DNA from 3 places in the Chryseobacterium sp. Marseille-Q3244 genome. Region 3 is predicted to be linked to each of the others. Evidence: riboswitches for the same ligand, from Rfam matches in the RefSeq annotation. Region 3 holds a riboswitch; each other region holds the start of a gene.

Region 1 (7,941 bases), on a different contig from region 3:
GCAGGAATTACATCCTGTGCTTTTTTCAGCAGTTCAATCATTTCTTGCTTCGAAGGAACTCTCGGAGAATGAATGTCATAAACTCCGGGACCGATTTCATTAGGATATTTGAAATCTGCAAAAGCATGTAGAAGCTCCATTTGAGATCTTGAACATTCTATCGTAATCACATCCGCATCCATATCTGCAATATTCTTAATGATATCATTAAATTCCGAATAACACATATGAGTATGAATCTGGGTAGCGTCTTCTACTCCACTTGCTGATATTTTAAATGCCTCTACAGCCCATTTCAGGTAATTTTGCCATTCTGTTTTCCTCAATGGAAGGCCTTCACGGATAGCTGGTTCATCAATCTGAATAATTCTGATGCCTGCCTTTTCCAGATCCTGAACTTCATCACGAATGGCAAGAGCAATCTGTTTACAAGTTTCAGAACGGGGCTGATCATCGCGTACAAATGACCATTGTAATATGGTTACAGGACCTGTTAACATTCCTTTTACCCATTGATTGGTTTGAGACTGAGCATATTGAGACCAGTATACGGTCATAGGTTCAGGTCTGGATACATCTCCGAAGATGATCGGAGGTTTTACGCAACGGCTTCCATAGCTTTGTACCCAGCCGTTTTTAGTAAAGGTAAATCCTTTCAGTTGCTCTCCGAAATATTCCACCATATCATTACGTTCATATTCTCCATGTACAAGAACGTCTATTCCGATACTTTCCTGCCAACGGATGGTTCTTTGGGTTTCTTCTTTTAATAAAGCATCATATTGTTCTGCAGTCAGTTCTCCTTTTTTGAATTTTGCCCTCCAGGTTCTTACTTCTGCTGTCTGTGGAAATGATCCGATGGTTGTAGTGGGAAATAAAGGAAGCTGCAATGCTTTTTGTTGCTCTTCTTTACGGATATGGAAAGAATTTTTTCTTTGTGAATCTTTCTCAGTCACGGCATTCGCTCTGAGTTTTACATTTTCATTATGGATCAATGAAGATGTTTTTCTATCTGAAACCGCTTTTTTATTTTCTTCAAAATCCTGAAGAATATTCTCATCAGAAGTTTCTGAAGCTAATTCTTTCAGGGTAACCACTTCTTTTACTTTTTGTTTTGCGAAAGCGAGCCAGTTTTTGATTTCAGCATTAAGGCTGGTTTCAAAGTCTAAATCACATGGTGAATGAAGCAGGGAGCATGACGGAGCGATTAAAACTCTTTCAGCTCCCAGTGTTTCGATTGCTTTTTTAATAAAGGATAGAGAGTTTTCGTAATCATTTTTCCATATGTTTCTTCCGTCTACGATTCCAAGAGACAGACTCAGGTGTTCAGGAATAGAATGAAGAACATCTTCGAGTTGTTCAGGATTTCTTACCAGATCAATATGCAGAACATTTACAGGAAGTGATGTGGCAAGAGCTAAATTATTCTTTAATCCTTCAAAATAAGTGGTTACAATGAATGTAAGCTTTGGAAACTGTCTTCTAAGTTCAGCATACACAAAAGTATAGACTTCTTTTGCTTTTTCATTGATATCTAATGCTAAAAAGGGTTCATCAAACTGAATCCACTGAGCGCCCTGGCTTTGTAGTTTTGAGATAATCTCAACATAGACCGGAAGAAGATTGTGGGCAAGATCCAGTTTATCAAATCCTTCTTCCTTCTCTTTTCCTAAAAGCAGATAAGAAACGAGACCGATAATCACAGGTTTTGCATTGATCCCCGCCTGTTTGGCGCCTGCAAATTCATTGAAAATCTTATCTGAAGTAAGTTTGAATTGCTGGTTTTTATGAAATTCAGGAACGATGTAGTGATAATTGGTATCAAACCATTTGGTCATTTCCATGGCTGTGATATCTAATTCATCTTTCTGGTATCCTCTTGCCATGGCAAAATAAAGATCCAATTCAGAATTGTTTTTTTTCAGGGCTACTTCATGATAGCGCGTTGGAATAGCGCCTACTACCAGACTCATATCCAGAACCTGATCGTAATAAGAAAAATCATTACATGGAATAAGATCAATTCCGGCTTCTTTCTGAAGGTTCCAGTTTTGACTGCAGATGTTTCTTCCTACGGTAAGAAGTTCTTCCAAAACAATTTTACCTGACCAATATTGTTCGCAGGCTTTTTTAAGTTCTCTTTTGCTACCAATACGCGGATAGCCCAGAATGTGAGTTTGCATTTTTACAAATTTTAAATTAAACTTATTTTAAATGCTCTTTTCATGCTTCGTAATACTTGCTAGGATAGAAAAATTTGAAATCAATGATACAAGTGCATGGTACTACTTCATCCGGAGATAAAATGTACTGCAATATATCATCTGTATGACTCAAAAGCTTCAGACCGCGAAAGCATTGTCAATTCAGTAAAGGCAGGTCTCCTGACTTGTAACGGTTTCTGTCATCCTTCCTGCTTTTGGCAGTGGATATCCAAGGACAGAAACCTTTGGTGTGTTACTTACAGTTGCGCGACAGTTCGTGATTTTCACACGATTCCCTATTAATTTACCTTAAGTAAAACCTTTCCTGTTTGATGAAGATTGTAAAGAACTGATCTTTTATCAATATCAAGCCTGATAAAAGATTTTAATTTTGTGTAAAATTATTAAAACAGAATATAATAGCAATTAAAAGTAATTTATTCGGTTAAATAAACTTTTTAAATGGTATTATATAGAATATAATTCTGTAAATTTGGATGATTTTAAACTCTAAAAGAATAATATTCTGTGGAACAACTCGATGATAAGGATTTAAAACTCTTGAAACTGCTTCAGAACAACGCAAAGCTGACAGTTAAAGAGCTGGCAAAGGAAGTTAATCTATCTCCATCTCCTGTTTTTGAGCGGGTAAGAAGGCTTGAGCAGGAAGGTTTCGTGAAAAGATATGCGGCGGTTCTGGATGCTGAAAAGCTTAATCGCGGATTTACGGTGTTTTGCCAGATCAAATTAAAAATTCATGATCGGTCCGTGGGTTATGATTTTGTAAAAGAAATTCTGGAAATTCAGGAAGTGGCAGAATGTTACAATATTTCCGGAGATTTTGATTTCTTATTAAAGGTTCAGGTTCGGGATATGAAACATTATCAGGATTTTGTATTCAATAAGCTAGGCTCTGTAGATTCTATAGGGAGTACCCATAGCACATTTGTAATGGCTGAAGTAAAGAATAATCAAGGGATAACTTTATAAAAAGGTATCCGTTAAAAATTTTAGATATTGAATTTCATGCTGTTGCAAGAATCAAAATTGGGGCATACACAGTAAATAATAGTCATGTTTTACAAGTGTTCTGCCCCAAAATATAGATTATATTGTTATTTTTATTCCGGCTGAGATATTAATGCCTGGTAGGGGACTTAGGAACTTTAGTTGTGAGTTTTGAAGCCTTGCTTCAGAATTCAACAGATTGTTTCCCACGATATAATATTCCAAATTTCCTATTCCTAAGCTATCGTCTTTATAGGAAACGCGGACATTAAGCAATGAAAATGCAGGCATTGGAAGTTCAGGATTAATATTCTTTCCTAAGTATTTTTGTTTTAAATAATGGTCAAAACCAATATTGATGCTGAAATTCTGTATATTACCTTCAAGATTAAATCCAAAACGGCATATAATCACCATCGCTCCATTTTCTTATTGAGCTGTCTGCAACACTGATGTTTCTTACCAGATCATAATAAGCTCCTATTTCCCATTTTCCTATTTTGTTAAGATCAACTTTGTAAGCAGCTTCTGCTTCAACTCCGTTGATTTCAGTATCATCAGAACGCCATTCTTTAACCAGGAAAACTTCCCGGGAAATTCCGGTGTGAGCGAGATAAATATAATTTTTATAGGAAGTATGGTACCAGTTAGCAGATACACGAAGATTTTTCAGATTGATTCCGGCTCCCAGTTCTACAGTTTTTGCTATTTCTTTATCTAGTCTGTCATCACCGTTTTCTTCCGTCAGGATCGCGAAATGATTATTCCCTGCGTAAAGTTCGTTCACTTCCGGGGCTCTTTCGGAGTGATTATACTGGGCTTTTAAATAAGCTTTTTTAAAGATATTCCACTGTGCTGAAGTATGAAGCTGGTGAAGCGTAAAATCCCTGTCGCTGAGTTTTCCTCCTGAAAGACCACGGCTTCTTACGTATTTTTTATCTGCATCTGCTCTGCGCTGAACATGATCATTCCTATAGCCTAGATCCAGTTGAACACTGTTGAAATCAAGATGCTGCATCGTAAATATTCCGATTTCGCGGCTTATCGTATTGGGTAGGTATCTCTGTTTCCCATCTCCTGTCATATCTCTATATTGAATGTCAAGACCTGTGGTTCCACTGAGGAATTTCAGTTTCTGTTGTACAATTTCCAAACGCCCATTATGCTGATTCACTTCAAACTGATTGGCCCGCTGGCGATCAATAAGTTCAGCGTTTTTTGAAAATACTCCCATATAATTTAATTTGATACTGGAAATTGGGAAACCTGTAAATTGATAACCGGACTCAAACATTGCTTTATGAGATAAGCTCCTGATATTGATAGGTCGGTACTCTATTTTGGGTTGAGGCTTTCCGTGAGTGTGCTGCGGCATTTTGGGAAGAGTATAGCCAGGAACACCAAAATATGAAAAAGAGTTTTGATAAGCTCCACCTGCATAGAATGATTTTCCTATATAACTTGTTCCAACATAAAAAGAATTGCTTTCCGAATGGCTGTTGGGGATTTCTCCATCTTTTGTTTGAACGTAATCTCTGATATTATTAACTTCATCTTTATAGCGGTCTTTTACAGGATCCTGACCGGAAACATACAGTTGATTCTTTGGGTTGGGATAATGTTTACCATCTGAAGGATTGTAATAGGTAGGACTGAATGTGTATAGGTCTCCTTCTGAAAGTTCGTATTCTATCATATGATCTATAGCAAACTGACTGATATATGGAAAGAGACTTTTGTTGAGTACGTGCCTTGAATCTACTTCTATCTGGCAAAGAGATTGCAAAATGCTGTTGAAGCCTACTAATGAGGGATCATAACATCTGCTGTCCTTAGATTTTCCGGGAATTCTTACAATTTCTTGTTTTTGGTTGGCTGCTCCCACCGTCCATACCCAGTTTTTTGCGATAACTCCTTTTGCTGAGAATGCCTGTTTTTGTCCACTATTACTTCCGCCCTCAAGGAGTCCACGAAAATTGATTGTTTTATTGGGCAATTGACGGGGAACATAATCTGTTTCAATATCGATAGCTCCTCCAATAGCTTTCCCTCCATAAAGGACTGATGCGGAGTTTTTATAAACAGTAATGTTTTGAACACTGTTCATTTCAATATCAGTATTAAAATCTGGGCTTATCCCGGAAAGATCGTTTACTGCAACTCCGTTTTCCAGTATTTTTACACGATTTCCGCTGAGGCTTCTGATAACCGGAGCACCAGAGTTAGGGCCATATCCGGAATTTTGGATACCTGGGATTTTTCTCAGGGTTTCCCCCAAAGTATTGGATTGAATAAAATCCAGCTTCTTCCTCGAAATATTTACACTGTTGTAATCCGTTTTTCCTTGTATTTGTATAGACTCTATGTCTTTTACATTCTTTTTTTCAGGATTAAGTTTCTGCGCTTTCAGTAGTGATGGGTAGATAAGAGAGCTTCCCATCAAAAAATAAAGGGTCTTTTTCATGTGCATGTTACTTTAATTATCAGGCAAATCTAGATAATTAAATTTATTAATGCAACATAGTTGCTTTAATGATTTACAGATGTATAAATGAAATTAAAGCTAAATAACTAGAGGATAGATAGGTATGTATTGGTGTTTATTGATATTATTTTTTATTAAAATAAAAAAGCCGCTCTGAAAAGAGCGGCATACTTTTTTAACTTTTAATGGAGCTGCTGATTAGCAAGTAGAACCACACTCTAATAATTTGATGTGGATTACACCATTAACGACACACTGTGTTTGGCATAAAGCGTTTCCTACAACGGTACCAACACCGCCGATAACACCACCTACTGTAGAACCTACACCGCCAACAACACCGCCAACGATAGTACCTACTCCTCCGATAACGCCACCAACAACGCCACCTAGACCACCGATTAATCCTCCAATTGGATCGAGTAATCCTTCTCCTGAAATAGATTTTAGTTCGTTTCTGTCTAGTTTTTTGAAATTTTTCATGATTAAAATTTTATATGATTAATACATCACAAATATATGATAAATAATAATAAACTTATATTATTTTGAATAAAATAATTAAACAATTTTATTATTTAATATTTCGTTAATATAAATGGATAATTTTAGTAATGTCGTTTTTGTTTGTATCTGATTGATTTACTAAATTTTAAAAAACATATCTCAAATTTTAAATAGTAGAGTTAATATTTTCAATATAACCGAACTTTTTTTTGGTTAATATTAAAAATTTGTCAAAATGAGTTTTTTTAGGATAAAAACAAGGGATTAGCCATTAAAAACAGATATTTTATCTGTCGATTTTAGTGTCTATAGTTAACAAATGATAAAATTCTCCAAATTTTGTGGTAAATGCTTTCTTTATTATTGATAACAGGAGGCAAAATTCGTATTTTTGTGGACATACTTCTATCAATGTCAATTTTTTCAAATAATATACGCTCTCTGAGAGCCAAGAGAAAGGTTTCTCAACAAAATGTAGCTGATGATCTTACGATCTCCCGAGTGAGATATTCTAAATACGAAAATGGAATTTCAGAACCTCCTATCGAGCTTCTTGTTAAAATATCCAAATATTTTCATGTCAGTATAGATCTGTTATTGTCTGTGGATCTCCAAAAGTATTCAACAGAGGATATGCTGAAGCTTCCGGATAATAGAATCGTTCTGCCGGTAGCTGTGGATGATCTTGGAAATGATACCATCGAAATCATTCCCCAGAAAGCTTCTATGGGGTATCTGGAAGGATACAGTGATGTGGGATATATTGAAAGCCTTCAACGCATTGCCCTACCCTTTTTAAATAATGGAAAATACAGAGCATTTCCGGCAGACGGAGATTCAATGCCACCATTCAGAAACGGTTCTTATATTGTGGGAAAATATGTAGAGGGAATTGACGAACTGAAACCTGGAAAAACCTATGTTTTTATTACTCAAAACGATGGGATTACCTATAAACGTTTTAAGGAACATAAAGGAAATGCGATCTGTGTAAGTGCAGATAACTCTTTCTATGAACCTTATGACATTGCGTTTGAAGATATCGTAGAAATCTGGCAATATGCCTCAGGAATTTTTCCGGAAGATTTTGAACCGGGAGATTATGAAAGCTACAATTTCAAAGAAATGTTCAGGGAATTGAGACAGGACATCAAAGAATTGGATAAAAAAGTGTCTACACGTCGTAGAAAATCTTCGAAATAAATGATGTAATAACATGACAAATAAACAGGCTCTTCAAATTAAATTGGAGAGCCTGTTTTAAAACCAAATAAAAATGTTAATATGATATGAAAATACTTTCTCGTTATATTATATAGGAGATGCTTCCAGCATTAGATCATGAAGATCTGTATTTTTAATATAAGGCTGTAAAAGCTGACTTCCTGGTCCGTAGGCTGCTACTTCCACATAATCTCCTGAATGATCCATGCTGATCCAGCCTACTGAATTCTGGCTTTTCTGAATTTCTGAATAAAGTTTGAACGGTAATTTCTTATAATTATAAAGTCCTTCTTCTTTTTCGAGTCCGTTATAAAAACTTTGCAAGTGTTTGGCTTCATCATCGCTTAATGTCAGTTTGTTAGCTTCATATATCCAGTCTTTTATATCCTTGACTGAATGGTCTTTATGGATTTTATTCAGAATATATTCATTGGTATATTGATAGGATGAAATACTATTAAAGTTTTGAGTTGCCTTATTCCCATAAATTATTCCCGGATTAGCATTTCCATG
Region 2 (7,941 bases), on a different contig from region 3:
GAATATCATTCCTAAGAACTCCCTGTACTTTTACCTGTGCATTTGTGAAAAATGCGAACAGAAAAAGCAAGGTAAAAAGATAAAACTTTTTCATTTTTATTAATTTATAGTTGATTGAATTTTAATTAAAATGTAAATCATAAGCACCGGAAACTTCTGTTGAAACCTCTCCAATTCTGCCTGCCTCCTGATTGATTCCTGTATAGACTTTCACAAAATCAATACCTGGGAGTTTTACGTATTTGCCATTTCTGTCAACTGCCCAGGAAATATCTATATTAGAGGCCTCGTCTTTATTTGGAGCATTATCTGCATATCCATACTCATATGATTTTCCTACCCAATAAGATCCGTTTCCACTTTGGTCGTAATAATTATCTTTAAGTTTGGTTCCGGTAAAAGTATAAGAACCATCCGAAATCCACAGAGGATAATAGCTTTGCAAATGGAACATGTTTTTTGTCTTAAACCCGGTATTCCCCAGGTTATCCTTCCATTTGATATATTCTACATCAATATCCCAGCCTAGATTCCCAGGAACAGGAGTTTTATTTTCATCAGGTTTGAAATAGGTAATACTGTAATCTTTAACAGTTGTATTTTTAAAATATTCGCTTCCGGCAATTTCATACCATTCGTTATCATCTGGTTTTCCGTTTTTATTCCTATCATAAGCAACCATAATAATTCCGGGTTCACATGAGCCTGAACGAGGGTCAATAGCAGCATTTCCAAAAAATGCATTCCCAAGTATTTTAAAGTCTCTTCCTTCCAGATTTGGGATGGTATGATCAAAGCCAAAAACAACATAACCTCCAAATCCGCCAAGAGTTATTTCAGACGAATTAGGACCAATCAGAGATTTTTTTGCCTTCTCAAGCATATCATTAGCCGTATTTCCTGATAGATATTCAGGTATGTCATGTACAAATTGTCCTACAGCAGGACGATACTCTAAAACTTTTGAAATATATCCGGTATAGGTTGCTGTTTCTTTTTCTACTATTATTTTTGAATGATATGTATTTACTTTTCCGTTATTTTTTATGGTAAGAGTCAATGGATAAGTACCAACAGTAGGACTGATAAATTCAAGCTCCGAACTTTGTGAAATAACAACATCATTGATACTCCAAGTAATATTTCCAGAAATATTGACTGGAATATTTAATACTTCAAAACGTTCTATGGTATAGGAATCAACCAAACCATTAAAGGCTGTATTCTCTTCATCATCATGTTTACAAGCAGCTAAACCTATAACAGCCAGTGATAATACTCCTTTTTTCAAATAATTTACAATATGTTTATTCATGTTACTCAGTTTTATTATTTATATAAAAAAGCAAAATGGGCAGGAATATTTCCACCTTCAGTTTTCCATTTAAAGTGTCCGTTTTTATCAAAGCAATACACGAATCCCATTGATACATAGTTTCGTGCATCTGTAATGTAAATATCTTCTGTAATAGGGTTTACAGTAATACCGTAAGGCGTTTTAATTGCGTTTACATATTCCTGATCAAAAATTTTATTGGAAATGATCTGCTCTGTTTTCACATCAATAATTCCAAATGTTTTTTGGGAAGTATGGGTATTATAATTAAATTCGTTACCATAATAATATAGCTTATCATTAACAATCGTCATTTCACTTACAGCAATGTGAAAATTCTTTTTCACTAATCCTGTAGTAGCATCTAATAGATATAAACTTGATGGTACTTCATAATAATTTCCACGTGAACTGACATATAGATCTCCATAATTATCTTTTTTAAGACGATGGAGGTTGATTGCAACATCTAGTTTCTTTATCTCTTCGAATGTAGTAAGGTCTATTACTGATACGGTTCTATCATAGTTTGGATCCATATACCCTCCTGAATTAGCAACAAACAGCTGATTTCCTATAATTTCCATTTCTTCAGGCTGATATCCTACTGTCGCCTGACGCTGTATGGAAAGAGAGGTGGTATCAATCTCCACAACTTTTCCTTTCGGAGCATTGGGATTAATATCTATGGGCCCGGCATAACTGCTTGCGTAGGCCTTATCTCCTTTAAAAGTCAGATATCTGCAATTTTGCAACGGAATTGACTTGATACGCTTAGCTGTTCTAGCATCTAAAACCTCTATTTTATTGGAAGCATTTACAATAATATAAAGTTTACTTCCATAGATCTTAATATCATTTCCCACATCTCCTAGCTCTTTAACAACGTTTGGATTAATTTCTGCGTAGATATTTCGGTAGTAGTTTCCTTTTGTATAATCGAAGAAGTCCAGGGTACATTTATTACTTCCCATATTTCCTTCATTCAAAATATAAAATCCTTTTATAGCTGTGTTTTCTGGCTGAGATATTCCCTCTACCACTTCCTGGCGAACAATAATATCATCAGTACGGCAGGAAACAAGAAAAACCAATACAAAAAGTAGCACACAAAAATTTAGTTTTCTCATAAAGTAAAATTTAAAATGAGTTTAAAATTTCTTCCTGGCATTGGATAATTAAGAACTACATCATAATATTGATTGAAAATATTATTCATTTCAAGACCTACCTTAAACTGATGCCCCACCATATTAATTTTTTTCTGAACAGATAAATCATGAGTATACCAAGGTTGAACATAGTTATACTGAATATTATCCTGTTGACCATCATATCGCTCACCTACATAGATCATACTGTAATTGAAACTCCAGCTTTTATAATCGGCCATCATGCTCAAAGAACCGCTATGCCATGGTGTATAAGGGATCTGATTTCCATAAAAAGTATCTCTGGGTTCAATATCATTTCCTGGATTACTAATATCCCTTGCACGCTGATAGGTATAAGTAAGCTGTGGACGGAGTTTCAAGCTTCCAAGCATCATTTCTGCCTGTAGATTAACATCTGTTCCTATGATTTCAACCACTCCAAGATTCATCATCATCCAACGGAACATATCCTGAGTGGGAACTGCAACAATTTTATCTTCTACTCTATTATAATACCCATCTGCTTTAACATAAAAAGCCTTTAAAAAAGAATTGGTAATTTTTTTCTGGTAGGTAAAACCTACATTATACTGATGGGTAAACTCTGGTTTCAAATACGTATTTCCAAGACGGGTATAGTACAAATCATTGAAAGTAGGAAGTCTGAATACTTTTTTGTAAAAAGCTCTGAAAGTAAGCTCCGGAATTTTAACAGGTTGATAGCTTATAAACAGCGCAGGGGTCCATTCGCTCCTGTCATCAGGTCTTTTATTCTTTCTTACCTCTTCAAATGTAAAAGTTCCAAGAAGACTCCCCATAAATTTGAATCTGTTCCACTGATAGGTTGTGGCCAATGCAACCATCGATGTATAACGTGTAGGGTAAGAAAAATTCCGAAGATCTGCATTCAGAGTGTTATACTGAAAATCCCCACTTAGATTAACATCCCAATTGGAATTGATTGAATATAAATTGGAGGAAGAAAGATAAGCTTCCTTCTGTATATAGGTATTCTCTGCATATTTGATATATTCGGAACGGACTGTATCAGCAAAATAAGTATAATCATAAGCAAATTTTGCTTTAAGTTGCGTTTCAAATTTTGGGAATATTTTTTTCCTGAAATTAGCCTGTACAAAGTAGTTTTCGTCACTCATTCTTGCTCCTCTGGCACCAAAACGTCCATTAACAATAGGAGCAGGAATACCTCTGTTTGAAATATAACCATACCCGCGTACATTCCAGCTTCCGTTATTTAAAGTTCCATTGATAGATGTTTCAAAACGTTTTGCATGAATATCAGAATCCTGTCTTTTAGCAATTGTATCGTAAGCCTGTTGTCCATCAGGAAATTTTTTAGCGTAACGATATTTATAAATTCCATCACTCTGGAGAAACTCTGCACTAAAACTTGCTGAAATTCTTTTGGAAATCTTTTGTTCTAAACGGAATGAAGGATTAAATAAATCAATGGAAGCACTTTTTGCCCTGATCAGAAGATTGGTTTTCTTACCGCCGGTGAATGTTGGTGTTTTGGGTTGTAAATAAATAGATCCCGATGACCCGAAATCTTTGGCAGGCTGGAAAATTTCACTTTTCTGACCGTTGTACAATGAGATTTCTTCAAGATCATCCAAAGAATATCTTCCTAAGTCTACCAATCCGTTCTGAGCATTACCTAATTGGATTCCATCATAGAAAACACCTACATGCTGACTTCCCATACTTCGGATATTGACCGTCTTCAAACCACCCATTCCGCCATAATCTTTAATCTGAACTCCGGCAAAATATCTCAGTGCATCAGCAACAGAATGACTGTTGAGCCGTTCAAGCTCTTCGCCTTGTAAGACCTGAGCAGGAATGATTTCTTTAAAATTCTTTTTGTAAATATTGACAGTCTTTATAGCTTCTCCTTTAATACTGTCTTTTTTATGAGTCTGAGAAAACAGGAATTGTGAAGTTAACACGAATGCCGTGAAAACAATTTTATGGAATTGAAATGTAGTTAGTTTTGCTATCATTAGCTCATTCATGGGTCATGATGACGCTAATGGATATAAGAAAAGCAACGACAAAGCACAGCTGTCACTGCACAGAATCATTGTTGTCCTAAGCTTTATTCCACGAAAGCGTCAAACGTTTATTATTTCTGGCAGGTCTTCTGACTTACTCCGTTTTTGAAATCCTTCCCATTCCTAAAAACAGTGGATCTATTTTTCAAAAACTTTGGTGTGGAGCTTACAGCAGCGGGTCTGTTCCGGATTTTCACCGGATTCCCTTTTAAGAGCTTATTATGGCTCACCAAATTCCGCCAAAGATATAAAATTCTCTCCAGATACGATGGCATGCAGAATAAAATGATTATCAATGCATAAACATGAAAAATCCCGTTAGGTTTTAACGGGATTTATACTCAATTTAAACAATTAATCCATGTTGAATCTCTCTATTCTACTTAATGAGTATTGTTCACAAATTCACAATCGCTCAATGTTTTCATAAATAAGATAAGATTGATTTTCTCCTGTTCTGTGAGAGGAATTCTGTTTCCATTATTTTTAAAGGCAGGATCAAGATTATCAGCACCCAAAACTCCTTTATCAAAATAATCAAGCACTGCTCTCAAAGTCGGGAACTGTCCAAAACTTCCATAAGGCGCAGTATACTCTACATTTCGTAAAGAAGGAACCCGGAAACTCATATAATCTGTCGGAATACCGGTCACTCTTCCACGTCCAGCTTCATTGGTATCCGGATTTACAGGAAACCCGATATTTCTAAAGCTCTGATCGGTAAAAAGCTCTGTACTATGGCAACTTGCACATTTCTCCTGAAAAGTTTGGTACCCTTGCGCTTCATTTTCTGTAAAATTATCTTCTTTCCGTTTTACCTTATCATACTTACTATTGGCAGAAATCAAGGTATATTCATACTGTGCTATACTTTTATAAATTCTTTCTGCAGTAATAGTTTCGTCGCCAAATGTTTTTCGGAATAAATCTTTATATGCCAGATCATCTTTTATCTTTCCTATCACTTCCAGAATAGAAGACCCCATCTCTTCATGGGTTATAATAGGAACCAGCGGTTGCTTTTCCAATTCAAGAATATTACCATCCCAATTGTAAAATTTCATAAACAGCATATTCTGAATGGCAGGAACATTTCGTAGTCCTACTCTATTCTTAATCCCTACTCCCTGGGCATTATTGTCTGCAAAGGCATTCCCCTGAATATGACAACTCGAACAGGAAATTGTATTATCTGCACTGAACCTTTTCTCATGAAATAATTTTTCACCCAGCTCTACTCCATATTGAGTAGGCTTATTAGAATTGGTCGAACCATTTAGTTCTGGGAATCCAGGTGGAATATTGAATGGAATTTGTGGATTATCATAAGCAATAGGCTCATAATAATCATTATTACAAGAGATTAACAGAATGATAATGGCTAAAATGCATAATGATTTTTTCATTACTACAGAGAACAGCCTAGTTTTCAACACCACTCACTGAAAACATTCCAGAAATATCACTCGAACCGTTTCCTCCCAGGTTATCAACAAATTTTATCATTTGATTAGCGGTATGAATATTCGGGGTTGCATTACCATCTGATCCTGTTCCTGTAACTAATAGAATCGTATTAATTTTTCCTGTCAACAGCTTATCAAAATCAGCTTGAATAGTAATTTTAGGAGCTTTGTTGTCCACAATGGCATTGTTGGGAAGATTTAAAGTAACTTCTCTGTAAGCATCTACTCCCTGGGTAAAATTGCCTTCTGATCCTTTTATAGTGCTTCCGGTATGAATGGACATCTGTTTATTATCTGTTCCATAAAAGCCTTCAATTTTGGTGAACCGATACCCTGCTCCCCATTCCCACATCATTTGGGTATCATTGGCTCCTGCTGTTGCATAGAACTTTGGAAATTTCACCTGATCCAGTACATTCAATTCTCTTTTTACTCCTAATCCGAATTTGATCCTTTTATATTCTCCCGCGGGTATATTACTCAGTAAATAACGAAGGGTTTCCGGTTTTGACTGGTCAATTACCGTAGCTCCCTGATCCAGATCGTTAACTTTATAAGGAATTTCATTGCCATCTGCTTTTACCAGACGAATATTGCTTATCACATACTTCAATTCTGAAAAATGATGAACCTGTCCTTCTGCTGAAGTATTGGTAGTAGCTGTTACGGAAGTAGCATCACCAAGAACAATGGTTCTGTTTTTAAAGGTATTATTGAATTCAAGTGTTACATTATTGGCAACAGGGTTATCATCACTATTCTGACATGAAATGACTCCTAATGAAAAAGCTGATAATAGTAGATATTGTTTTAAGCTTTGCATTTTAAAAATTTTAAGTTGTTGTTTTAATTAAAGTTTTTATGATCCTTAAAAATTGAATTTTAAAGATGTGAAGATGTTACGCCCCATTCTTGGGATATTTCCCCAATCTGCATAGGTGCTGTAATATTTGTTCAGCAGGTTTTCGGCTCCTACCTGAAAAACCGTTTTAAGTTTTTTAATTTTGAAAGTATAATCCATGGAAAAATTCCAGACAGCGTAAGCTGGTGTTTGATCTTCTCCATATTCCGGGCTGTAATTAAGCTGGATACAATCTCCATGTACAGAAGTCTGAATTCCAAAATTACGATGGGTATAATGTAAAGAGGTCAGATAGCTCAAAGGGCGGATGAAAGGTAAGTTTTTTCCTTTATCATCTCTTCCTCTTGCATACGTCAGTGTTCCTTTCCAATGTAGATCAGGGATAATGCTATAGCTTGTATTCAGAGACACATTAAAAAGTGTTGCATGATCCAGGGAAGTATAGGCCTTCACTCCTACCGATTGATAATTCATAGGGCTTCCCAGACTTAAAATTTTCCCAATGATGTAATTCTGAATATAGAAGTAATTTACCTTAGCTTCAATACTCAATTTTTCATTTTTAAAACCTGCACTGGCATTGGTTTCATAAGAAATTTCATTTTTCAGATCAGGATTTCCAATGTAATCATAGCGATCAAAGCTGTTGTAGATATAATAACCATATCCTTCTGAAACGGAAGGTGCTCTATGCCCATAGCCTGTACCTACAGAAAAGCTAAAGTGATTCTCTGTAAATTGATACGCTGCATGTAAGCTAGGAAGAACTCTTGTTTTTTGTTGAGATGCTCCCGGATGAAAAATCCAGTTGAATTCTGCATATTTGGACTCATTATAGTTCAGTCCTAAGGATCCGCCGAAACTCAAAAGGCTTTTATCAGATATATCCCATTTATTATTCATCGAGAAACTGGCAAAACGGGTGGTAACCCAAGGCCAGCTATAGGCAAACATTGTTCTGTTCTTACGATCCTGCGGATACATGCGCATTTCTGCAATGGATACATTATTGTATGCATTAAGCTCTATGTCTGAGGTATACCGTTCT
Region 3 (7,941 bases):
TGATAAGTTTTGTTAATTAAGGTTATATTTTAGAAAAATGCTCCTAGCTAGTTGAGCCTATTCTAATTTTACATTACAAAGATATGTAAATAAAATGGTATTATGCAATACAAAGTAGTGAAATTTTAAAAATAAAATAATTAATATATTGATAATCAGTTAAATAATTTTATACGTAATTTTTATTTGAATAGATTTTGATTGATTTTTTTAAAAAAAATCAAATTTTTAGATAAAAAATATGGGAATATTAACTAATCAATATTAAAGTATTAGGTAATTAACACAATAAACTTTCAATATATGTTAAATGCTTACGAATCAGGTTTATAACATTAACTTAAAGGTGTGTAATTGTTTAAAATATATTTCAAATGGTATTTATTTGTTAAATTAGTTCCATGAAAAATAATTTTAATTGGCTTCGATTACTTTTCTCAACATTAGTGATTTTTTCCCATTCATTTGACCTAACCGGAAATTCAGATTTCCTTTTTGATTTGACAAAGACAACTTCATTAGGAGCAATTGCAGTAGCATTTTTCTTTGTTTTAAGTGGTTACCTAATTTTTCAAAGTGTTGAAAATTCTAAGAGCCTTTTCGATTATTTTTGGAAAAGATCACTAAGACTTTTCCCTGCATTATTAGTTATGCTTTGTTTTTCAATGGGGGTAATGGTTTTACTAAATTATAAAGTGGTTTTTCAAAAAGATTTTTGGTATTATTTACCAAATAATTTAAGTCTGTATAACGTTCAATACAATGTCCCGGGTATGTTTGTAAACAACCCTTATCCCAACGCTACAAATAGCAGTCTTTGGTCATTGGCCTACGAGTTTAGCATGTACATAGTTATAAGTTTTTTGTTTTTTATTAAATCGTCAATAACTAAAAGAAACTTGTTAATACTTGGTTTTCTAATAAGTGTATGTCTTACAGCGTTTAACCCTAATTACCTAAGCTCTTTTTTCAATACAATTAATCTGGAATCTATTCTGTTTTACAAGCTTTCTGCATTGTTCTTTGGCGGGGCATTAATGAATTTTGTAAAATTCAGATTCAATTGGCTTCTGTTTGTCATACTATTAGTTTCCTTAGCCATTAGCTTTTATTTTGGTGTATTTCATATAACCTCATCCTTTATATTCCCGTTATTAATTATTCCTTTAGGTGAAGATTATTTTCAATCATTTCAACTTCCAAAAAAGTTAGGAGATATATCATATGGCGTCTATATTTATGCCTTTTTTATCCAACAAGTTTTTATGAGCTTTTTGAATTTGTCTCCTATTTTATTGTTTACTTTATCAACAATTGTAACTTACATCTTATCTTATTTTTCATGGCATTTTGTAGAGAAAAAGATGAAACGATTTAAAACCATTTATAGTCCGCAATTACAGTCCCAGTAAGATATATTTTAAGGGCTATCTTTTATAATAACATAAAACCACCATTAATTCTGAAAGTATTTACTTTCCTATACCTGTATATTAAATATTTCCAAAACAACTCATTGATCATAATTCGTTCTTTATGAGTTTTGAAATCGGAACTATGATTCGTATTTTTGTTTGAAAGTTTTTTATAAAACATTTGAATCCAATATTACTATGAACATGAATATTTTGAATTATTACAGGAGTATATCCGCTTTTATGCTATTAGGTCCTTTATGTTTTGGACAATATCAATTTGAAGTTAAAGAGGCATCCAAAAATTATAATGCTATCATTCATATAGACAATTGTTTCGATGACCAATGTATGGATAAAGGAACTGTTGAGGTATTTGATAATAAAAACAGTAAAGTGCAGAGCTTTACATCAGATAATCTGGTTTTAAAACTTGGAAAAGGACAGAGACTGGAGCGTGGAAAAGTAATAGCCCTAACAAATGAACAAAGCCCTGTGATTTTTGGTGACTTTAATTTTGACGGAACCGAAGATCTGGCGATAAGAAATGGAAATATGGGGAATTACAGTTCAGCATCTTATGATGTATATGTATTCAATAGTACCAGAATGTCGTTTGTAAAAAGTAAAGAACTTACAGAGTTGGGATCAGATAATTTTGATTTTTTTGAAACAGATCCGGTTCGTAAACGCCTTATTGCCTTTGGAAAATCCGGATGTTGTAATTTTTTTACTACAGAATATGAAGTCATTCCAAATAAAGGACTCGATAAAGTGCTTGAAAAAGAAGAAGACGAAAGCGAAGATGGCTATGTGAAAGTTATCATCAAAGAAAAAAAGAATAATAAGTGGACTACCAGAACCAAGGTATATCCATCAGATCAATATAATAGAGGAAAGTAAAATGAAAATCCAGAAAGAAATCGATTTTATCCTGGCTGTTGATGCCCTGAAAAATGTACAGAGAAGAAATTACAATGCAGATGATTCCAGAAGAGAGAATACAGCAGAACACTCCTGGCAGATCATTATTCTGGCCCAAATCCTTTATCCCTATGCTAAAAACCGTATGGATATTGATTTGTTGAGAGTGATAAGAATGCTTTCCATTCATGACCTTGTCGAAATTGAAGCGGGTGATACTTTTCTTTTCGACGAAGCTGCTATGGTTGGAAAGTTTGAAAGAGAAAAGATGTCTGCACAGAAAATTTTCGGAATTCTGGATGAGCCTTTACGGTCGGAATTCTTTAATCTATGGCTTGAGTTTGAGGAAGAGGCAACTCCGGATGCCATTTTTGCCTGTTCTATTGACAGGATTATGCCTTTTATTCTGAATTCCTATACTTCAGGAAAAAGCTGGACAGAGGCTGGGGTTACCGAAAAGCAGATCAGAAATATGCTTGAAAATGCCATTACCAGAGCTTCGGATGAAATGGGAGAGGCCTTTGAACTGTTACTGAGGAAAGGTCTGGAAACGGAAAAAGTTTTAAAATAAATAGTATGAAAAGTTTCGGGCGGCCAAAGGCCGCCCGAAACTTTTATTTATAAGATCTGGATTGGTTTCTTGAATTCATCAATTGCTACAAAAGTAAAGTCTCCCACAATTGCTTTTTCTCTTTCGTAAGAGTACATTTGTTCTGTGTAGATCTCAACACTTACTTTCATACTGGTTTTTCCAACATATGAAACTTTTCCGATCAGTTCTACAATTGTTCCTGCAGGAATTGGTTTTTTAAAATCGATTTTGTCACTGCTTACTGTTACCACTCTTTTTCTTGCGAAACGGGTCGCAGCAATAAAGGCTACTTCATCCATAAGCTGCATGGCTGTACCTCCGAAAAGAGTATCGTAATGATTGGTTGTGTTAGGGAAAACCGCTTTAAAGATTCTGGTTTCTGCAGCTTCAATTCTTTCTTCTGTAGTCATATTTCATTATTAATTAAGGCGAAATGAAATCGTATCAAAACAACAGAATAATGACAGGAACGTTGGAGGCCCCTGAAAGAATCCATCAGATCAATAAAACTTCAAATCGCGAAAGTTTCTTGTTTAAGAAATCGGCAGGTCTCCTGACTTGTAACATCTTTTATCTCCTTCCCATGCCTCGCACAGTGGATCTTTTGATAAAGATTTCAGTTACTTACAGTTGCGCGACAGTCCGTGATTTTCACACGGTTCCCTTTTAATCTGCGGTTATGCAGAACCAGTTTCTATGATGAATAAGCGTAAAACTTTTTCGGCTGCAAAATTAATGAATTTATTCCGGATTATGATAAATAATCTGGCTGATTACTCTTCCCTTCTTGATAGTCCATAGGGTTGTATATCTGTTTTCGCCGGAACCATTGATCATGTAAAGGAAAATGTTGTCATTGTCCAGAGAAGTTACTCCAATATTGTTGAAATCCATGGTAGGCTGGAACATATTTTTGATGGCTTCTCTCACGAAAACAGAACCTCTTCCAGGTTGTTGAAGTCTGATTGATTTAATCTCCGTCATTCCTTCAGGAAGATCATTTCCAATTCCCCATGGTTTTACTTTATCAATGGTAAGAAGCTTTCCTTCGGCATCTTTTTCCTTTTTACGGTAACTGGCATTAGATGGATATATGTCAATCACCACTTTACTTCTCTGGGCAGTAGGAATTTTAGGGTCAGAATTATCTGTAAAGATCAGTGATTTTCCGTTTTTAGATTTAGAAGGTGTATAGGCGGGAAGCTGATCAACAAAGGCAATACGCTCTTTGTTCACCATTCCTTCTTTGTCAAGGGTTTCATAGCGTACAAAAGGTTTGTCATCGTCCTGCTTTTCAGGATATTTGATCCAGATCCATTCCGTTTCTCCGGGAGCAGGCTTTACATAAACAAAAACATCCCCTTTGCGCATGCGGATCTTATCTACAATTTTCCTGTAATTATCCTTATGCACACGAACATTGGCATAGCCTTCTTCAGCTTTTACAACACCAAAAGGAACTTTATTCTGTCCTTTGACGAAGGCTAAAGAAAAAAAACTGAAAGCAGACAGGTACAATGTCTTGTTTACTGAAATCATCTTAACAAATTTTAGATCCCCAAATATATAAATTAAATGTTTTTTGGATGGGTAAAATAAAAAGGTATTTATTGAAATTACCAATACCCTCTAAATAATTTATAAAATTCTTCATCAGGAATATGGTACTTATCATTCTCCAGTACCCATTCCAGGGATTCTTTGCTAAGGTTTAGTCTGTCATAGGCTTTAGTTTTCAAATATTTTTGTTGTTCATTAGTGATACTGTATATTATTTGCCCTGTTTTATCATCTACCAATATTGTTATCTCTTTCGTCGTTCTGTCTTCTGGATGTGGATTGAGAAAGATGTACCAATAGGAATGAATATCATTAAAAGCTCTAGTGATACCTATATTAGGAAAGCCGTATGAATCTCCTATAGCCAGAAGGTCATAAAAACTCATTCTGAAATGAGAGTCATGGTCTATTTTCTTTTGTAATGTACCATCTTCAGAATAGGCATACCATATCCCTACCGGATAGCCGGAAGCTTTTACTCCATATCCAAAATGTCTTATGGTATGAATTAAGCCATTTTTATAGAAGTCAATTTGGGTCTGAATTGCGTTAGAGAATTGCTGGGTATAACCTGAATTTTCAGTTGTTCTTGTATACTTTTGTGTATCTCTTTTACCTGTCATAATAGAGCTGATTATTCCGTCCTTGAATTCATAAGAGGTTAATGGAATAAGGCTGTCAGCTTTGTCTTTCAATTCTACACTATGTGTATTGGTGTCTTGATTATAGGTTGCGGTGTAAAATATCCCATTGACAGGCTGCTTTTGTTTGGCATAGGAAACCAGGGTCTCATAAGTAGGTGTAATTAGGTTTTCCTTTGAAATATCATCAATTTTTATCGTACTGAATTTTTGTGCAGGATTTGGTGTTTTCTGCTGGGCATTCACAAAAGACGAAATACTGAAAATCCCAATTAAAAATACTGAGCGATAGATCTTGTACATGTTAGAATAATGGTTTTATCTACAAATCTTGTGTTAAGATTCTGACCTCTGATTTGACGAGTCATAAATAGCCTTCGGATCATTTTTAAGATAATAGGAAAAGACCCCGAAGAAAAGAAGCACGAGCAGGAACAACGCTCCACATACATAAAAGGCAGTCCCAAAACCATAGCTGATGGTGACGCCGCCGCCTAATCCCATTCCAACTTTATTATTTCCAAGACCTTCCATCTTGGATTGGAATGTTAAATAGAAAGTTAATAAAGAGATAAGACCCAACAGGGAAATGGCAATATGATAGATATATTTTTTCTTAATACTTTTTATCAGATGAATGACAATTCCTGCAATGGCAGCTAAAAAAGCAAGAATGATAAACGGACTTGGGGGAATATTCTCTTTGTTATTTTTATCATTGGAAGCATTAAGTGGTGAATACTCGCTGTTAGCATTTGACGATGAGTCATCAGAATCATTTCCAAAAGCGGACCCAAAGGGAGCGTTTTTTTTCAAATTCTCCTTCATACGATCATTCATTGCTTGCTTGGAAACACCTGTTACCAAATCTGTTCCCTTAATAGACATTAAGGTGGTATCACCACACTTTATCAGGAAAAAAGGAAAGAAAAAACATAGAATAATGACGGTGTAACTTGGTATTGGAATAAGGTCTGATAATACTTTTAATGGCTTCATAATTATTGTTTTTTGTTAAAAATAAGAAATTCTCATGAGAATATACAAAAGAAAAGAGAGCATCCTCAGACACTCTCTTCCATTATTGTATTCAGTTAATTTTCAAACTCTCAAATTGATCCATTTTCAAATGGATTAAATTCTCTCTAGTTCATCTGCATCAATTGTCGTTTTGAAAGTTCCGTAATTGACAATCACTTTATTTCTGGAGATTTTCTCAATCGTTCCTACGCTGGTACTTCCGGTAATTCGGACACGCTGCCCTATTTTCATCCATATTTCGCGGTCACTCTTGCGTTTTTCTTCCAGTTTTTCGTTGGTTTCAGCAATTTTTTCAATTACTTCTTCCTTTTTAAGCTGTTGGGTGATCTTTCTCTTAACCACCTGAAGACGTTTGGATTCATCCTTATCAGCACCAATCTTTCTGAATTTTTCCTGTTCGAGCAATTTCACAAAGTCCTTCACCACATCTTTTCTGGATTTTCCTTTTGTATAGCTGTCAATGAACGTTTCAATCTTGTTTCCGAATTGAAGCTTACGGTGTTCCTCTTCGTAAAGTTTCTGGAAATTGAATAGTTTCTGCTGAAGCTGGTCATTCAGTTTCTGAAGATTATCACGCTTGTCTTCTACAGATTCTTTTCTTTCTGCAAGATCCGATTTCAGTTTTTCAACCTCAAATTTCTCCTGTTGAAGCTTTACAATCGTTTTATCAAGATTCACAATGTCATGTTCTACCTTTTTCTTAGCAGAATGAATGATGAACCTTGGGATTTTATTCTTTTCAGCCACTTCAAAAGTAAAAGAACTTCCTGCCTGTCCAACTTCCAGTTTATACATGGGTTCCAGGGTTTCTTCATTGAAAAGCATTGCCGCGTTCTGAGCATTCGGAAGCTGTTCTATAACCAATTTAATATTGGTATAATGGGTTGTAATGATTGCAAAACTTTTCTTATCATAGAAAAATTCCATAAAACTTTCAGCCAAAGCACCTCCCAATTCAGGATCAGAACCCGTTCCAAACTCATCAATCAGTAAAAGTGTATTCGCATCAGCCTCACGGATGATTCCGGACATTTTCTTTAATCTTGATGAATAAGTGGATAGATGGTTTTCAATAGATTGATTATCACCTATATCAGTCATGATCTTTTCAAAGAAAAACATTTCGGACTTTGGATGAACAGGGACCAGAATCCCACTTTGAATCATCAATTGCAGCAAGCCTACAGTCTTTAATGTAATTGATTTTCCACCAGCATTAGGTCCGGAAATACATATAATTCTATTATGATCCGTTAAAGCCAGGGTTTGTGGGTGAATTGTTTTGTTCTCTACCTTATTTCTCAACCATAATAATGGATGGAAAGCATCCTTCAGTCTCAATGTTCTATGACGGTTGATCTTTGGAAGAACACCGTTGATAAGCTCAGCAAACTTAGCTTTAGCCATTACCAGGTCAAGATCAAAAATATACACCTGATATCTCCAAAGTTGAGGCTGGAATTCTGCCAGTTCAGCAGTAAGCGTTCTTAAAACTTTATCAATCTCTTTTTTCTCTTCCTCTTCATTTTCACGAAGTTTGAAATAATGTTTTACAACACTGTCCGGCTGGATATAGGTGATAGAACCGGTTTTTGAAATGCCCAGGGTTCTGCCCGGAACTCTTTTCTTAAATCCTGATTTTACCGCCAACACCCTTTGGTCGTCAATAATTGTTTCCCTTATATCATCCAAAAAATCACTCTGTCCATACGTAGTCAGAGCACGGTTAAAGTTTTCCTGAATCGCTTTTTTAGCATGCTGGATCTCA

Evidence for each region. A riboswitch is a leader RNA that binds a small molecule or an ion and turns the genes downstream of it on or off. The one in region 3 is predicted to bind cobalamin.
Region 1: it holds a riboswitch for cobalamin, as region 3 does, so the genes downstream of both, metE (5-methyltetrahydropteroyltriglutamate--homocysteine S-methyltransferase) here and NBX25_RS16440 (acyl-CoA thioesterase) in region 3, are expected to answer to the same signal.
Region 2: it holds a riboswitch for cobalamin, as region 3 does, so the genes downstream of both, NBX25_RS11520 (TonB-dependent receptor plug domain-containing protein) here and NBX25_RS16440 (acyl-CoA thioesterase) in region 3, are expected to answer to the same signal.

What each region holds. Positions count from the first base shown of each region.
Region 1 is NZ_CALNWX010000007.1:123,108-131,048, forward strand. It holds gene metE (5-methyltetrahydropteroyltriglutamate--homocysteine S-methyltransferase) at 1-2,183, opposite strand, end outside; cobalamin riboswitch at 2,358-2,543, opposite strand; gene NBX25_RS14130 (Lrp/AsnC family transcriptional regulator) at 2,733-3,194, shown strand; gene NBX25_RS14135 (TonB-dependent receptor) at 3,312-3,629, opposite strand; gene NBX25_RS14140 (TonB-dependent receptor domain-containing protein) at 3,601-5,676, opposite strand; gene NBX25_RS14145 (bacteriocin-like protein) at 5,896-6,180, opposite strand; gene NBX25_RS14150 (XRE family transcriptional regulator) at 6,616-7,407, shown strand; gene NBX25_RS14155 (alkaline phosphatase) at 7,516-7,941, opposite strand, start outside.
Region 2 is NZ_CALNWX010000005.1:284,553-292,493, forward strand. It holds gene NBX25_RS11505 (DUF5074 domain-containing protein) at 1-94, opposite strand, end outside; gene NBX25_RS11510 (cell surface protein) at 122-1,315, opposite strand; gene NBX25_RS11515 (YncE family protein) at 1,330-2,466, opposite strand; gene NBX25_RS11520 (TonB-dependent receptor plug domain-containing protein) at 2,463-4,514, opposite strand; cobalamin riboswitch at 4,628-4,814, opposite strand; gene NBX25_RS11525 (cytochrome-c peroxidase) at 4,949-5,971, opposite strand; gene NBX25_RS11530 (MbnP family protein) at 5,988-6,854, opposite strand; gene NBX25_RS11535 (TonB-dependent receptor plug domain-containing protein) at 6,900-7,941, opposite strand, start outside.
Region 3 is NZ_CALNWX010000009.1:72,424-80,364, reverse strand. It holds gene NBX25_RS16455 (acyltransferase family protein) at 402-1,412, shown strand; gene NBX25_RS16450 (XAC2610-related protein) at 1,620-2,318, shown strand; gene NBX25_RS16445 (HD domain-containing protein) at 2,320-2,910, shown strand; gene NBX25_RS16440 (acyl-CoA thioesterase) at 2,958-3,341, opposite strand; cobalamin riboswitch at 3,458-3,638, opposite strand; gene NBX25_RS16435 (hypothetical protein) at 3,673-4,470, opposite strand; gene NBX25_RS16430 (hypothetical protein) at 4,548-5,435, opposite strand; gene NBX25_RS16425 (hypothetical protein) at 5,469-6,131, opposite strand; gene NBX25_RS16420 (endonuclease MutS2) at 6,267-7,941, opposite strand, start outside.